3 regions of the Emergencia sp. genome follow, and region 1 is predicted to be linked to each of the others. Evidence: riboswitches for the same ligand, from Rfam matches in the RefSeq annotation. Region 1 holds a riboswitch; each other region holds the start of a gene.
The links. Region 1 has a riboswitch for cyclic di-GMP ahead of ACMQ5W_RS09790 (hypothetical protein). Riboswitches for the same ligand answer to the same signal wherever they lie in the genome.

Region 2: it holds a riboswitch for cyclic di-GMP, as region 1 does, so the genes downstream of both, ACMQ5W_RS08730 (sortase B protein-sorting domain-containing protein) here and ACMQ5W_RS09790 (hypothetical protein) in region 1, are expected to answer to the same signal.
Region 3: it holds a riboswitch for cyclic di-GMP, as region 1 does, so the genes downstream of both, ACMQ5W_RS08435 (hypothetical protein) here and ACMQ5W_RS09790 (hypothetical protein) in region 1, are expected to answer to the same signal.

Annotation. Positions count from the first base shown of each region.
Region 1 covers NZ_DBFWLQ010000011.1:137,981-143,740, reverse strand. The annotation lists gene ACMQ5W_RS09815 (hypothetical protein) at 1-29, shown strand, start outside; gene ACMQ5W_RS09810 (4Fe-4S dicluster domain-containing protein) at 247-462, shown strand; gene vorB (3-methyl-2-oxobutanoate dehydrogenase subunit VorB) at 466-1,545, shown strand; gene ACMQ5W_RS09800 (thiamine pyrophosphate-dependent enzyme) at 1,545-2,294, shown strand; gene ACMQ5W_RS09795 (2-oxoacid:acceptor oxidoreductase family protein) at 2,297-2,848, shown strand; cyclic di-GMP riboswitch class I at 3,025-3,107, shown strand; gene ACMQ5W_RS09790 (hypothetical protein) at 3,208-5,760, shown strand, end outside.
Region 2 covers NZ_DBFWLQ010000010.1:53,528-59,287, reverse strand. The annotation lists gene ACMQ5W_RS08735 (Cna B-type domain-containing protein) at 1-1,717, shown strand, start outside; cyclic di-GMP riboswitch class I at 2,049-2,133, shown strand; gene ACMQ5W_RS08730 (sortase B protein-sorting domain-containing protein) at 2,185-4,356, shown strand; gene ACMQ5W_RS08725 (YabP/YqfC family sporulation protein) at 4,680-4,943, shown strand; gene ACMQ5W_RS08720 (sporulation protein YqfD) at 4,885-5,760, shown strand, end outside.
Region 3 covers NZ_DBFWLQ010000009.1:30,090-35,849, forward strand. The annotation lists gene ACMQ5W_RS08420 (type III pantothenate kinase) at 1-237, shown strand, start outside; gene dusB (tRNA dihydrouridine synthase DusB) at 239-1,201, shown strand; gene ACMQ5W_RS08430 (hypothetical protein) at 1,203-2,414, shown strand; cyclic di-GMP riboswitch class I at 2,477-2,558, shown strand; gene ACMQ5W_RS08435 (hypothetical protein) at 2,651-5,452, shown strand.

The sequences.
Region 1 (5,760 bases):
TATATCTTACATATGAGTGGAGCGAATAAATTTATCAACAAACCCACAATTACAATAGAGGGTTATTGAATAGAAACTCAATTTCTTATACGGCGATTGAGAAATTGAGGCGAGAACCATTATACGACTAAATCCATCCAATCGTGCTTCGTGCGTACCACTCGCACTCTTGGGGATTTACAGCATAAGGTCTCCCTCACAATTTCTAAAGAAATTGGGGCGAGAACCATTAGGAGGTAATCAAAAATGGCAAAAGGAAAAGTAGAAATTAGAGCAGAGAGCTGCAAGAGCTGTGGCTATTGCGTCAAATTCTGCCCTAAAAACGTACTCGCAATTGGCGACAAAGTTAATTCAAAAGGCTATCAGTATGTTGTCGCAGCAAATCCGGATGATTGCATCGGCTGCGCGTCATGCGGTGTTGTATGTCCAGACGCAGCAATCGAGGTTTATAGGGAGGTTTAGAAAATGGCAAGAGTATTTATGAAAGGCTGCGAAGCGATTGCAGAAGCAGCTGTTAGAGCAGGTTGTAGGTTCTTCGCCGGCTACCCGATTACACCACAGAATGAAATTCCGGAATATTTCTCAAGAAGAATGCCGGAAGTAGAGGGCGTTTTCGTACAGGGAGAAAGTGAAGTCGCATCTGTAAATATGCTTTATGGTGCAGTTCAGACAGGAACCAGATCCATGAGTTCTTCTTCAAGTACAGGTATCAGCCTTTACAGTGAAGGCGTATCCTATTGTGCTGCTGCACGTTTACCGATCGTCTATGTAAACGTAGGCAGAGGCGGCCCTGGTATCGGCGCAATCCAGCCGGCACAGCAGGATTACCTGCAGGCGACAAAGGCCTCCGGAAATGGCGGTTTTGAGATGATCGTTTTGTCACCATCTACGGTCCAGGAAGCTGTCGATATGACTTACGAAGCATTTGATCTTGCTGAAAGAGATAACAACCCGGTATTAGTTTTGACTGATGGCGTCATGGGCACCATGATGGAGCCAGTTGAACTTCCTCCTATGAAGACTGCAGAAGAAGTTGCTGCAATGAAGGAAGCACGCCGCAGTGTATCTGCAGTAGGACATAAGCCGGAAGAACAAGTGAGAATTCTTCCAGGCGGTGTTGGCGGCAGTTTTGAGCCTGTCAATATGGCAGCAGCTGAATTATACAAGTCCTGGGTAGACAAAGATGTCAGAGTGGAAGAAATCATGATGGACGATGCAGAAATCGTTCTAACTGCATATGGAATCTCTGGCCGTATTGCAAAGGTTGCAGTAAAAGAGCTGAGAGCAGAAGGCATCAAAGCTGGAATGATCAGGCCGATCGCAATTCATCCGTTCCCTTACAAATCCTTTGAGAACCTTGATTTTGACAGAGTAAAAGGCATCCTGGATGTAGAAATGTCCATCCCGGCACAGATGGTATGGGATATCGACCATGCCGTTCATGGAAGATGCCCAATCAAAGAATGTCTGCGTTCAGGCGGAGAACTTATGACAAAGGAAAGAGTCATGAGAGCAGCTCGTGAACTGGCAAAGGAGGTATTATAATGGAAAAGGTATATAAGAGAACCATTGGTATCAAGCCAGATGCAGTATCTGGTTTCTGCCCTGGCTGCATGCACGGAACCATACATAAATTGATCGGTGAGGTTTCTGAAGAACTGGGCATGTTGGACAAATTAGTTCGCTGTGAAGGCGTAGGCTGCTGTGGACTGGGACAGTTGTATGTAAGCCACGACTTGAACATCTCTGCACACGGAAGAGCTTGTGCAGTAGCGACAGGTCTGAAGAGAACAAGCCCGGAATCATTGGTTTATACATATCAGGGAGACGGCGACTTAGCCTCCATCGGATTAGGTGAAACCGTTTCTGCGGCAAACAGAGGTGAAAATTTCACTGTTATCTTTGTCAATAACGGCATTTACGGCATGACAGGCGGACAGATGGCACCGACCACTTTGATCGGTATGAAAGCGACTACCGCACCTAAGGGCAGAGATCCGAAAGAACATGGCTATCCTATTCACATGTGCGAAGTGCTGAATCAGCTGACAGCGCCATATTATCTTGAAAGAACTTCCTGCAATACGCCGGGCAACGTTCGCAAGACCAAAGCGGCTATCAAAAAGGCGTTCCAGTATCAGATGGAAGGGAAAGGTTTCTCCATGGTAGAAATCGTTACTTCCTGTCCGACCAACTGGGGACTGAACGAAGCAAAGGCGCTTGACTTCTTAGAAACGGATATGCTAAAGGAATTCCCTCTGGGAGTATTCAGAGATAAGGCAAAGGAGGAATAATCATGGAAAGAAATTTACTTGTTGCCGGATTCGGCGGACAGGGTGTCATGATGCTGGGAACTCTTTTGGCAACAGCAACCTGCGAATCAACAGATAAACACGTTACCTATTTCCCATCCTACGGCGCTGAGATGCGTGGAGGAACAGCAAACTGCTATGTCGTCATTTCTGACGATGAAATCGGTGCGCCAGTTATGGAAGCGATGGAAGACATGATCGTCATGAACGATCCTTCCCTGCACAAATTCCTTCCAAAACTGAAAGCGGGCGGAACATTGTTCATCAACAGTTCCATCGTAAAATCCAAGATTGAAAGAGACGATATCACCGTTGTAGAAGTTCCTGTAACAGAGATGGCTCTGGAGATGGGTAATCCAAAGGTACTGAACATCATCATGCTCGGTGCATACATCGGATATACTGAAGTCGTTTCTGAAGACGTCATCTTAGAGGGCATCAGAAACAAAATCGGTAAGAAAAAACCGCAGCTGCTTCCACTGAACGAAGAGGCTTATGCAAAAGGTCTCGCAATCGGAAAAGCTGCCAGAAAATAGTATATACTGCTAACACGGGCCGGCGCGGATGCGTCGGTCTTTTGTCGTTATAAATGTATGATAAGGCAATATTTGAATAGGCCGTGAAAGTGGCTGACAGAGCAGACTGGAAAATTATAACAAGATAACAAATGTTCTTGAATCGCTAGTAAAAACATCGTATAATGAAACCAGAATTGAAGATTGGGTAAACCTGTCGAAAGGCAGCGACACAAAGCTATAGGGCCTTCCCCTTTACGGATGGCAGCCAGTTGCACAGATTATTTGAGTTCGTTCATAGAAGAATGAATTCTGTTTTATTGCGCAAAAAGAGCATGTGCTGCGGCCATGCTCTTTTGTTTTTTAAGAAAGGAAACGTTATGAAGAAATTATTACTAGCATTTCTCTGCATTGCAGTGGTCATGAGCTGCATGCCGACAATGGTGTTTGCAGGGGTAGGAGAGTCACTGAACCCAGATGTTTTGACTGTCAAGATGGGGACGGAAAAAGACAATATGACTCCTTTGACTACAGAATACAGTCCGTCATTTGGAAGCAGTCAGTATTATAACTTATCAATTACAAATAAGTGTAGCCTGGATCAGAAGCAATATGTGTATTTACAGGTAGAGTGTAAAGAGGAATATAAATATGATATATCAGAGAAAATATCAATCTCTTACCAGATTGGGGATCAATATTATGAGATAGAAGAGCCAACTGCCATTGACAATACTAAGATTACAATACCAGCTAGTCAATTGAGACTACAGAATTATGATGATTATGATATGTTTATTATAACTGTAAGATATTCGGATTTGACATATTACTATAAGGGGTATTTTAAAGATCTTTTCACCTCATCTTCTGATACGTATGATAAATATGATTTAGAAAAGTGTATCGGGTACTATACCTCAGAGGGAAAAGCACCTATCGGTATCTTTAAAAATAGCAATGGAGAAGTGAAAGCAAGGATTTATGATGAGTTAGACGAGAAGGGTAATCCCGTAATTAGTAATCTATCTTCTTTGGTCGTTCAGGACAAAGACGGGAATAGAAAATCTGAAATTTTAACTCTTGGGTATTCGGTAAACGCAGAATTTAAATTCTTGGGAAACTCTCTTATTGTATTAAAAAGTGACAAATATCGCAATAAACCGGATAAGGATAAAACAGGCGACATAATCAAAGATACGGTCTATACCAAGGCTACAGCTTCTGTTGCCGCAAATGCGAATACAGGCAAATCCTATCCGTCCCTGGAGCAAGCTGCGGCAGAGGCAAAAGGTGAGGAGAGGATTCAGCTCTTGACAGATACGACGACTAATCAGAGCGTAATTGTTAGGAATGACATTACTTTGGATTTGAATGGCAGAACAGTTACAGCCGCCGGAGGTTTAGTTCGACCATTTTATTTGTCTCAACAGGGGGAATTGACCGTTGAGAACACAGGCAGTTCCGGTGGCATCATGGTCAACGTAAAACCAATCAATGCGCAGAAAGCGCTGAACTATGCGGTGGATTATACGACACTCAACTTCGCACCAGGTAACTATGAAAAGCTGGAAATCAGAAATAGGACTATCGATAAGGTCATTGATGATAAGGAAAAGGGTAGATATAGGAGGTCACTGAAGCATATTTCCTTTGTAGGACAACCAGATGCCAAACTGAAAAATATAACAGTAGAGCCGGGACATAATGCTACAGATAAGAAGATGGTCAATTATGTAACAGGCGAAGATATCGTGGTAAATGAAGCCGATGGCTATATAGGCCGAATTGATTTATCAGATATTATTTTTGATGGCCTATATTTTGTCAACAGTGAGAATAAACCGGGTATAGACTTAGCTTATTGGGGGAATGACCCAGGTGGTGCAAGCTATGGGACTGTGGACAATCTGGAAATTAAAAATTGTCACTTCGATTTGTCTAATTCGGGGAGCAATGCGGCAGCCATTAAAATTGTCGAACAGGGTTATCATACCTTTGGCAGGATCAGAATTCAAGATAACATCGTTGATCGAGCGTTTCAGGCGATTTATCTAGCGGGATGTGGGGATCATACAGAGGTTTCCGTTAGCGGAAATGTATTCAAGAATACAGTTCATAATGCTGTTGCAATGCAAAGTACAATCGACTTAGTTCAAAACACACAGCAAGTAATTCATGATAGCAGGATAAGAGGCAAAATTACTGTAGAATCCAACATAATAGAAAATGCGTCAGATAGAGCCTTTCGACTGGGGCAGGTTCTGGCTTCTGCGGACATCAAAATCAACAACAACATCATTTTGAACTCGGGCGATGCAGATGGAGAACTGATTAAGGATGTATCGATTGAAACCGGTGCCAAGATCGACCTGGAGCACAATTATTGGCAACTGAAAGAAACAGTAACCCTGGATAAGGCGATTGCAGGGAGTTTGCAGACACCAACTTCCACAGGTGTCGTTTCTGGCACCTTCCCACAGGATGTCAGCCAGTACGTTGCCGAAGGCTATGAGTGTGTCAGCGATGGAACTGGCAAATATGCGGTCAAGGAGATTTACAGACCAGTAATCGTGCCGCCTGCTAAGCCAGACGTGACGACGGACGACACTGGAGAAACGACAACTACTAAGACAGAGGCACAGACTACGACTAGCGGCAATGAGACGACTGCAGTAATTACTGATCAGACAGCAAAGAAGCTAGTTGAGCAGGCAATCGAGAAGAAAGCTGACGAGGTGGCCATTGAAGTTCCAAAAGGCAGCGGATCGGTAATAAAGGCGGAGCTTCCAGCGGAGACGATTAAAGAAATCGCAGAGAAGACAGATGCATCGCTGACAATCAAAACTGCCAGTGCAGAAGTTTCCTTTGATAACGAAGCGCTAGCTGCCATCTCTAAGGACACAGAAGGGGACAAAGTCACTGTTATCGCC
Region 2 (5,760 bases), on a different contig from region 1:
CAAGGAAGCTGGCGATGACAGTCCGATTGAACAGAGTGATTTGAAAACAGCGTATTTTAATATCCCGTCGGTTAAGGGAATGACAGCAAGCACCAAGTTTCAGAAAGTTGACGAAAACAATCAACCGATGGAGGGTGTAGAGTTTGCGCTAAAGACCGCGGACGATGAAAACTTTGTTCAAAATGCTGTCAGTAATGAGGATGGAACACTGAACTTCACTAACATTCCATCAGGTCACACGTACATATTGTCAGAGACAAAGGCACCAGAAGGATATGTCAAGGCGCAGAATCAGGAATTCAGTGTAGCTTATGGCCTTGTCAGTGACATAGCGGGCGATGGAACCATTCAGAATCTGCCTGGTGTAACAAACTTTACTGTTAGTAAGATTTGGGAAGATAATGATGATCAAGAGAAAAAACGCCCTGAGTCCATCACAGTAAACTTGCTTGCAAATGGAAAAGTAATCCGCACTGCAACACTTGAAGCACCACCGTCTGAACAAGATGAAGGCGAGGATGAATCTTCAAAAGATAGTGATATAAATGGAGATGATGCAGTTCAAAAACCGGCAGAAGAGAATAGCGATGATGCGGTTCAGAAACCAACAGAAGAGAATAGCGATGATGCGGTTCAGAAACCGACAGAAGAGAATAGCGATGATGTGATCCAGAAGCCGACAGACGTAGGTCCCGCAGAAGGAAATGATGATCAGCTTCAAGAAAATGATGAAAATAATTCAGACCTTGAAAAGGACAATGGCACCAATGCAGAACCAATTGCAAAGATGAATTTGGACGAGGAATCAGAAGGTGACACGAATGGGGATCACACAGGCAATCAACAGCCAACCGTAGTCAACGAATGGACCTATACCTTTGATAACCTGCCTACAGCCAAAGATGGCCAGCCAATTGTTTACACTATTGAAGAAGTGCAGGTCAAAGATTATCTTACAGAGGTGCGATATACCGAAACCGGGGCGGTTATCACTAATACCTATGCGCCTTGGGGTGCTATGGTTCAAATACCGTTTACCAAGATTGTAGAAAAAAGAGGAGAGGCAGATCCAGATTTGCAAACCTTTACGTTTGAGGTGGACGGAGGCTCAGGTTATACTGTCCAAGGAAATTCTATTACTGCTAATGCAGCAGGAAGATTTGACGGTATGTTAACAATCGCATTAGAGGATATAAGAGATTTTGCCGGTATGACGCTTACCATCAAAGAGGTAAACAGCAAGGCAGAACACTGGATCTATGATCAGACACCATGGACTATTCACCTGTCTTTAGCAGGAGAAAAGGAAATCGGGTATACCATAGAAGGACCAGCGGAAGCTTTGACGTTTACTAACGCCTATGATTATACTCCGCCGGTAGATCCACCGGATCCACCGTCACCACCGGATCCACCGTCACCACCGGATCCGCCAGTACCACCAGATCCTCCAATTGATCCAGACCCAGATCAGCCGCTGCCACCGGATGAAAATCTGGAGGACCCGGATCAGCCAGCTAAACCAGCTAAACCAGGTCAGGATTTACCTGACGATGAACATCTGCAGGCTGATAATACGGCTAAGGAAGTGAAATCTGAGGATCCAGATCAGCCTAAGACTGGAGACGAGTCATCACTAGCTCTTTATCTAATTCTTACTATAGGTGCGTGTGGCGCATTGACGATTACAGTGAGAAGAAAAAGAGGACAAAAATAATATTAAATATCATAACTTTAGATGCCGCCCTGTCTTACCGCAGTGCGGCATTTTTATGTTTAACAAAGTGCGCTGTAAGTTACTATGCCGTGAACAATATTACAGAATACAGATTCTAAATTAATATACTGGTTATTTTTAGGTGAGTTTTAGAAAAATAACTTAAAACAAAAAACAATTAGGAAGGAAGAACTTGTCAAAAATGCTCGGGGAGAGGTATAATATTTATAGAAAATAAAGCAGTGATGAAACTCGCAATGAGTCGATGAATCGTTGTGCTTTATTATCAAATGTCAGATGCGGCATGCTCGTATTAAAATCTGAAAGTAAGGAGGAATCTTGCCAAAGCCGGCGAAAACCGGTGACGGAAAACTAAAGGGCCTTACCATCCCCATGGTTGGCAGCCAGTTGTCCGGGTACAGACAGATACCCGGTAAAAGCGGGAGAACCCGTAAGATGGGGAATTTATGAAAAAAATGAAAAAGCTGATGACACTGGTACTAGCAGTGTCCATGGTCTGTATGACAGGTGTGACGTCCTTTGCAGACGTACAAGGACCCAATGGAGATGAGAATGGAAATGTTTCATGTCTGACTTGCAAAAATGAAGAAGAGGGACATGTTCACGATGCAAGCTGTTACAATCATACCTGGGATAATGGACAGGAGATGACACCTGCAACTTGTACAGAAGCTGGTGAGCGATTGTACACTTGTACAGTTCCTGACTGTGGTAAAACAAAGACAGAATTCATTCCAGCAGAGCACGCATGGGATGAAGGCGAAGTTACCATAGCGCCGACTTGTACAGAAAAAGGGGAAACGAAGTATACTTGTACCAGAGGAGGCTGTGCGGAGACGAAACTAGAAGCTGTGGAGGCATTGGGACACAACTGGGATGAAGGAACCGTTACGACACCAGCCACAGATACATCAAACGGCGAAAAGCTGTTTAAGTGTCAGCGCGAAGGTTGTGAAGCAACAAGAACCGAAGTGATTCCTGCGAAATATACTTATGTATCAGGGCAGAGCAAGTGGAAAACCAACGTAATTTCCTTTGCGCCGACAAGCGAAGGAATCACTTACGAAATTTCTTATCAAGATAGTAAGGAAAACGTATACACGCAGGAAGAAGTCAACAACATGAATCAAGCGGAAATCAAGTCACACCGTTTGTTCATCTCAAAAATCACGTATACTATTCCTAAAGATTACGAAGAAAAATCGGTAAATATCTTTGTTGGAGATGCCATTAACGACGCTGCAAATTATATGCTCTATGTTCCTGGCGATGCAGCACCGATTCAGTTTGCCATTGTGAACCTCTCTTCTCATGATTATGCTTATAAAAAGGGAAGTTTCGCAGTGACAACAGAGGAATATCAACAGTATTTCGATAAAGGTGGGGCAACACCAACTGATACTATTGGATTTGATGGACAGAGCATTCCTCGTGAGTACTTTGCATATCGAAGCGGAAACTGGGCAATTGCCAAACTTTATGATGCATTTAGCTTAAGCAGCATAAAAAATTCACAGTTGACTGATGAAGAACTAGGCAAAAAACTGGTTGAGGCTGGATATGAGAATGGCATTGCTGATCTGCATAAGTACTATCTGGACTACTACAATGATAAAAACGACACCTCTTATACGGCGCTTGAACAATTGCCTGATAAAGACATCGCAACTCTGGTAACTAGCGGATATACAGCTGATACAAAGGAAACAAATATTGAAGTATCAGAATTGCTGTATAACTATTATTATAATCATCTGTACAGTCTGGCACCAGTAGAGACTGGCTACCCAGGTAATACAAACAATGATTATACTATTGGCGAACATATGCGTAATTACAACAGTGGTAAACCTAGCCTATTTGATGGCTCAATTTCCGAAAGTTGGAGCGATATTGCCGCATCTTCTGATGGAAAATCCATGACATATGTATGGGACGGTTTTGAGGCCTGGATTAATGGGCCAGATACGCAAAATCCATATCAAAATTACAACTATGGTTTCACTGCAGGTTTTTCACTAGAGCGAACTGATACAACTTACAGTGTCATGACGAACTATTATACATCTACAGATGGAGGTGCTCCGGTTCTAGATGGCTCTGTGAACAGGGTAGAACAGATGGCGACTAATGTGGGAGAAACAGTTAGCGTAATCCCTGTGGATGAATGGAATTTGTATGACGAAAACAAGTACAAGCTTGAGGATTCAGCAAAGCTGAGTTTGACAGCTGTGGCTGATCCTGCTGCCAACGTAATAACACTTAACTATTATCGTAATGTGTCAGGTCAGGTGATTATTCCAACTCCACCAATTGTTCCGGTGGATCCGATTCCGCCGGTAGACCCGCCAGTGGATCCGGACAACCCGCAGCCGTTACCACCGGATGAAAACCTGGAGGATCCCGAGGAACCGGATAACCCGACAGACAATCCGAACCAGCAGCTTCCGCCGGACGAACATTTAGAAAAAGACGACAACGTAAAAGGGGCGAAGTCAGAGAATCCAGATCAGCCGAAAACCGGTGACCAATCACAGTTGGCTCTCTATCTGCTTCTGGCTGCAGGTGCCAGTGGTGCATTGACATTAAAAGTGAGAAGAAAAAGAGCGAGCAAATAAAATTTAAAACGATGTTTGATTTAGCCGTCGTACCGCTGATGCGGTGCGGCGGTTTTTTGCTGTCCTTTTTAAAACCGGGTTACGCGGGGTCAGCAGACCTGATCCAGGAACTTGGACTAAAGGGGGCAGTTACGCATAAGCTGGTGCCCAGCGGCAGACTGCTTAACGAAAGAGGCCAAATCAGCCGAAACTGCGTAACAGTGGCAGCTCAAGAACTCAAGAGCGCCCGGTCAACTAGTTGTTTTCACGGGTGCTGAATCAATCTGACGTCTTTTTACCCACTAACAAGTCATATCGGCTGGCCATACGGCATACATTCTAACATGAAACTGATAAACGAATTTACCTTTGACTTCGATATTACCGGACCAAAGGTTACGGCTTCTGCAAATGCAGCCATCATTGAAAATGTACTCAGAGTAGTTTTGATCAGCGATACTTCGGTGACAGTTGATACGGGACGCTTTTTTGTCACTGTCAAAGGAAGCAGATTTGTGATAAGCGAAATTTGGGAAGGACGAATGGAACTTGAAGGAAAAATCGAGGGAATCGAATTTTATAAGGCATTGGGTAAGGATCAGGCTTGAGGGGTTTAAGCCTGAACGGATTATTTCGGAGGCCATTGCCCGCGGCATTGCCATACGCCAAATAGATTACAAAGATGAGACGGAAGTCTGCATGACAATGGCAGAAGAGGATTTCCGAGTAGTCAAGAAAATCGCTAAGAGCAAGTACAAATTTACCATCATCGACGAGGGAGGTGCGCATCCTGTTGTCAAGAAAATCAAGGCAGGCAAGATGATGATTGCGGGAATGGCGATTTTCCTCCTCTTTTTTTGTGCCCAGAATCTTTTCGTGCGCGAAATCAACGTCATCGGCTGTAAAAGCATTACAGAGACCAGCGTCAGGGAATGCCTCAAAGAAGTAGGTCTCTACGAAGGCGGAAGAAAGAATTTTGACTGCGACGCAATCGAACGCAGACTTTTTAAGGAATTTGACAATATCGTATGGGCAAAGGTGGCCTATGAGGGAAATTATGTTGAGGTCAAAATCTCTGAAAGCAAACAAGTTCCCAGCGACAAAGTCGACAAAGACACGCCGTGCAATATCGTGGCGGAAAAAGACTGTTACATCGAAAGGATTTTATCCTATAGAGGAAGAAGTGTCGTAGCAAAGAATGATTTTGTGAGAAAAGGGGATATACTGATTACAGGAACCATTCCGATTGAACATCCTTCCTATGAGATGGGAAAGGATGATGCAGCGGAGCATTACGTCCACGCTGGAGGTAAAATTGTAGCCAGAGTACCTTATTATTATTCCTTCTACATGGAGGAAACAGATGATGTCAAAGCCAAAGCAGGATCCATGCTCAGAGAGTGGATTGCAGAAAATATCCCAGAA
Region 3 (5,760 bases), on a different contig from region 1:
CACATGGGCATGGTAGATTATATCGTAAAGAAAATGAAGAAAGAGCTGGAAGCCCTCACAGAATCGGGCAAACCGGTCACCGTGGTTGCCACTGGCGGTCTTTCCACCCTCATCGACGATGGCGTCGATTGTATTGACCACGTCGACAAAATGTTGACACTGGAAGGACTGGAAATCATCTACCAGAAAAATAAGAAACCGACAAAACCGTGCAAAGAAAAAAAGGAACAGATATAAAATGAAAAAAGCCTTAAAAATAGGAAATATTGAACTTGATAATCCTTTTCTTCTGGCTCCACTAGCAGGAATTACAGACGCTCCCACTCGCAGAATCTGCCGCGAGATGGGAGCGGCTTTGGTCTATTCGGAAATGGTCAGCGGCAAAGGGCTGTATTACGGCGATAAGAAGACGGATCAACTGCTGTTTCTCTACGAAGAAGAGAAACCGGTGGCCTATCAGGTCTTCGGCAGCGAACCGGAAATCATGGCATTTACAGCCCGTGCCTTGGAAGAACGGGAAAATGCCATCTTAGATATCAACATGGGCTGCCCTGTACCGAAGATTGTAAAGAACGGGGAAGGCTCAGCCTTGCTGAAACGGCTGGATCTGGTTTATGACTTGATTTCTGCCATGGTCAGCAATACGACAAAACCGGTAACTGCGAAAATACGCATCGGTTTTGACAAATCTTGTATAAATGCCGTGGAGACGGCAAAAGCTATTGAGGAAGCGGGCGCAGCGGCTGTTGCTGTTCACGGCAGGACAAGAGAACAGTATTACAGTGGCAAAGCGGACTGGACACAGATCGCGGCCGTAAAAAATGCGGTCAGCATTCCTGTCATTGGCAATGGAGATGTGACTGACGGCGATTCCGCCTTGGCCATGATGAAAGAAACAGGCTGTGATTTTGTGATGATTGGCCGCGGTGCCTTGGGAAATCCATGGATCTTTCAGGAAGTTCTGGCTGCCTGGAAAGGTGAACCGAGGCCAAATCCGCCGAACATTGCCGAAAAAAAACAAATGATGCTGCGTCATTTTTATGATATGATGGAATTAAAGGGCGAATACGCCGCAGTCCGCGAAATGCGTAAATTTGTGGGCTGGTATCTCAAGGGCATCCCCGGCAGCGCAGCGCTGCGAGGAAAAATCAACCAAATTGATGATGCCGGGGAGCTAACTACTGCGATAGGAGAACTTTAAGATGAAAATCAAAAAGATATTGGTATGTCTATTTATCGTATGCACGATGGTCATGTCTTTTACGATGACAGCCTCTGCAAACATTGTGGACGACCTTAAGAAAGAACCCAACGCTATGGCGCTTGTCACCATAGATAATGAAGATTGCACAGAAATATCGAATTTAAAAGACTTGAGTGTGCGGATTACCGCACCTGGCACCAACATCAATATCACCATTCCCGTTGAAGAAGTGAAGGAGGATGGGGAGACCCTAGGTCTTTGGCTGGGTTATCCGAAGGATCGGATCAGCGATGCCATCATGAAGGAACTGGCGGAAGTGCAAGGGAAAATAGATTTAGGAACCTATGAAAAGGATCCGGAAAAATTTCTAACAGATGTAGACAACATCTTGTCAAAGTTTCATGTGGAGATTATCGGCCTTCCGGAGAATCATTATTCTGTTGTCAGCAGTTCCATCATTCTCACAAACGATATTTTTCAGCAGATTGTGGACATGTTTAAGGAAATAATCAAAGCGGAAGTCGGCGACTTTGATAGTTTTACTGACTTAATTGATCGTCTGCTGAAGGAGCAGGGTTATACTATGGAAGAGTTTTTGGCAGAACTGGAACCTGAAGATGCAGCGGCTGTCAAGAATCTGATTGAAAACCTGGACCCTCTGCTGGATTATATCACCAGCTCGGAATACTCTGGCTTACTCATTGCAGGTGCAGAGTTGGCCTGTGAGTGTCCATCCATAGATTACTTCCAGATTATTCACAGGTATTATGAACGTGCCGACGGAAAGCTGAAGCTTCTGGGCACCGTTTACGAGGGCAGCTACGATGATTACTACGAAGAGAAATTTTTACAGGGCTATGCTGGTGATATCATCAACGCCAAGGATTTTATAAACTGTAAATATGACGGAAAACTATTTGAATATATGGGCAGTTATGACTCCTATGTGCTCTACGATGACTACAAATGGTCCGACTATAAACTGGATTCGTTTACATTGGGAGATTGGGAGACAGATGGACTGGTGCTTCGTTATGTGATTGACAGCGGCAAAACCGCTGCCTCTGCAGAAAGTGCCGCCGGTGACCCGGACAAAGGCTCCGCATTGCCTGATACGGGCGATCGGTCGTCTCTGGGCATGTATATCGTGCTGTTATTCACAGCCCTGGGTGCGTCAGGTGCCATTGCAGGGTATCATAGGAAGAAGTAGGCCCGATAGAAAGATTCGGGATTGAAGGATAAAGAAAAAGAGAGTATACTTATAGGTAGAAAAATTGAAAAGAGCAAACTTGTCGAAAGGCAGGGACGCAAAGCTATAGGGCCTGTTCCAGAAGGATGGCTGCCAGTTGCCAATGTACTATCAGATTGTATATTTATGATTTGGGACAGGCGTTGGCCTGTCTCTTTTTAATGAACCGAAATAAAGCATGAGGAGAAAACGATAATATGAAGAAGTTTTTAGCAATGTTGCTCACTGTGGGTCTGGTAATCTCTATGATCCCGGGCATTGCATTTGCAGAAGAAGAGCAGGCAGAGGCGGTAGCTCAGATTGGAGAGGAAAAGTACTCTACACTTCAAGAGGCATTTAGCGTTGCAAAAGATGGATCAAAGATCATTTTGCTTGCAGACGTGAATGAAGAAATCACGATCGATCATAAGAGTCATTATAATATCACTTTGGATTTGAGCGGATTTTCCCTGGGGAGGGGGTACCCTATTAAGAATGTCACCAGTTATTTGACCATTCAGGACAGTAGTGTAGGACAGACAGGACAAGTAGATGCTTCAATTGAGCTTGACGGCGGCAATACCACTTGGAAAAGTTCGAAGCTCACAATATTGAGCGGAACTTTCACGGGAGACATCGTTGCAGGCAATAAGGGTACGCTTTATGTTAAAGGCGGGACGGTTGACGGTGCGATTATAAAAAACTCGGGCACAGTGGTGTGCACTGGTGGCTTATTTAAAGTGAAACCGGGAAATGATATGTTGGAAATAGGATATCTGGCCAGCGAAGAACCGATAGATGGCTATTACCAAGTGGAATCGGATAAAGCCGCGCAGATTGGAAATACCACTTATAATACGCTGAAACAAGCTTTGACAAAGGCGAAAGATGGAGATACTGTGCGTCTCTTGAAGGATCAAATAAATATACGAAGTATAAACTATTATGAGATAGATAAGTCTATAATATTAGACCTGAATGGTAAGACAATTTCGACGTCAAGTAATAAGACAATTTATGTTAATAAATATGGTGAAACAAAAAATATAACGATCAAAAACGGAACCATACGCAACACAAACACGTCGGGAGAACCGTCTATGGGAATTGTAGCGGAGCAGAGAGTCAATCTGACCTTGGAGAATGTGATGTTAGAAGCAGTCGGTTCTAATAGTTACGGTATTTTTATAAATCCCCAAAATAATGCTGTGCAGCCAACGATTACCGTCAAGGGCGATCAGACGAAAATTTCGGGTAACATAGCAGGTATTGCTGTGAACGGTTATAGCAAGGATGTAGGTGCGACGACTCTAATTGTGGAAGGCGGAACCATTGAAGGAGGAAGGTATGGTGTAGCAGGCAATGGAGAGCAACACAATACGAACATCACGGTAAATGGCGGAACGATTAATGGGGGCTCTTGCGGTATTTTCAATCCGCAGGATGGCAAGCTGAATATTTCTGGCGGAACCATTGCAGGTGCTACAGGGGTTGAACTGCGGGCAGGGGAACTGAACGTTACAGGCAATCCTGTGATTACTGCTACGGGCGCGTACACGTCTAACAGCAATGATTCAGGTTCTACCAGCACCGGCGTCGGCATTGCAGTAGCGCAGCATACAACCAAGCTGCCGATTTCGGTGAATATTTCCGGCGGAACTATCAAGGGCGTAAGGGCACTGGATGAAAAAAATCCAGAGAAGAATCCAGAAGAAAGTATCTCGAAGGTAAGCATAGAGGTTACAGATGGCAGCTTTGTGGGCGATGTATGTGCAGTAGATGTTTCAAAATTCATCTCTGGTGGGATATACTCCGCTGATTCAACCGGTTTTGTTGATGATAACAGCTATGCGTACAAAATGAACGCAAAATATATCGTTGCGTCAGAGGGATATCAGGCTGCAAACTGGGTATTTGAAAAAGATGTAGCTAATGACAAGCTTTATATTGGCACCTATCATCCCCCATATATTCCACCTGCTCCAGTTGATCCGATAACCAACACCGGTTCTGCTTCATCTGAATCGGCCACAACCAATGCAGATATTAGTAAGGATCCGGCTTCTACAACAGAGCAGAAAACAGAAATTATGGACGACAAAACTGAAGTGACAACGACAACGATCAAGATTGCGCCGGACACGGCAGAGAAGCTTGCGCAGAGGGCAATTCAACACAGTTCTGCCCATATCATCATTGATGCGACCACGGGCAAGGCGGGAAATACTGCTGCGGGTAACAAGACAGAAGTTGTTCTTCCGGCGACCACGATTTTGACCCTGGCCGAAAACACAGCAGCAGATGTTGTGATAAAATCAGATATAGCTGAGATTACTCTGGATGCAAAAGCAGTCAACGCGGTTGCTGCGCAGACAAGTGGGGAGATAGCCGCAAATGATACAGTAATCGTGGTTGCCCAAAAGGTCAAGGACGAAAGCAATGAGATGAGATTTGATTTGAAAGTCGTGACGCCAAATGGCTCAGTTTTGGATTTTGATGGAGGCGATGTATTGGTAAAGGTTCAATTGAACGATCAATTGAAAACAAAGGAATATTTGACCTGCCTATATATTGATGATTTTGGCTGGTTCAGCAGAGTGGAAGGTGCGAGGAACGCAGATGGTGCCTATACATTTGTGACGGGACACTTCTCTGCCTATGCCATTATGGAGGAAAGAGATGCTGATAAACTCATTAAAAAGCAGGTATCGTTAACAAAAGGCGTACAAAATACGACAATCAAACTTACATCTACTCTTGTAACAAAAGGGATTAAGTTGAAATGGAAAAAGTCAAAAGGGTTCAAAGTAGATAAATATCAGGTATATCGTGCAGCAAAGAAGAATGGAAAATATAGCAAGATTTATCTGACTAAGAAAGGCACGACTACTTCTGTGGTGAACGGGAAGAACTTAAAGAAAGGGAAAAGGTATTTCTACAAGGTGAGAGGCGTGCGAACAATAGCAGGAAAGACCTTTTACACCAAGTGGTCAAATAGAACCTATAGGATTTATAGATAATATTAAAATGCGGAAATAAGAATTAAGGCACTTTACACTATTGATAATAGCGGAGAGTGCCTTTTTTAATGACCGACTCCATGTCCTACGATGCTTTTGTACTTTTTGGGGTAGTTTCATTGATTCTGCACAAAAATATCGCATAATAAGAAGGTAAAGCAGATGAAAACCGCAGTGAATATCGTGAAATAGAGGAAAATTCTCTGATAGATGTAGAATTATATAGGTTCTAAAGGCTAACTTCACAACGGCAGAGCATTCCTTAATGCTTTTCCTAATAGATTTTGTGCAGATTTTAAAAAAAGAGG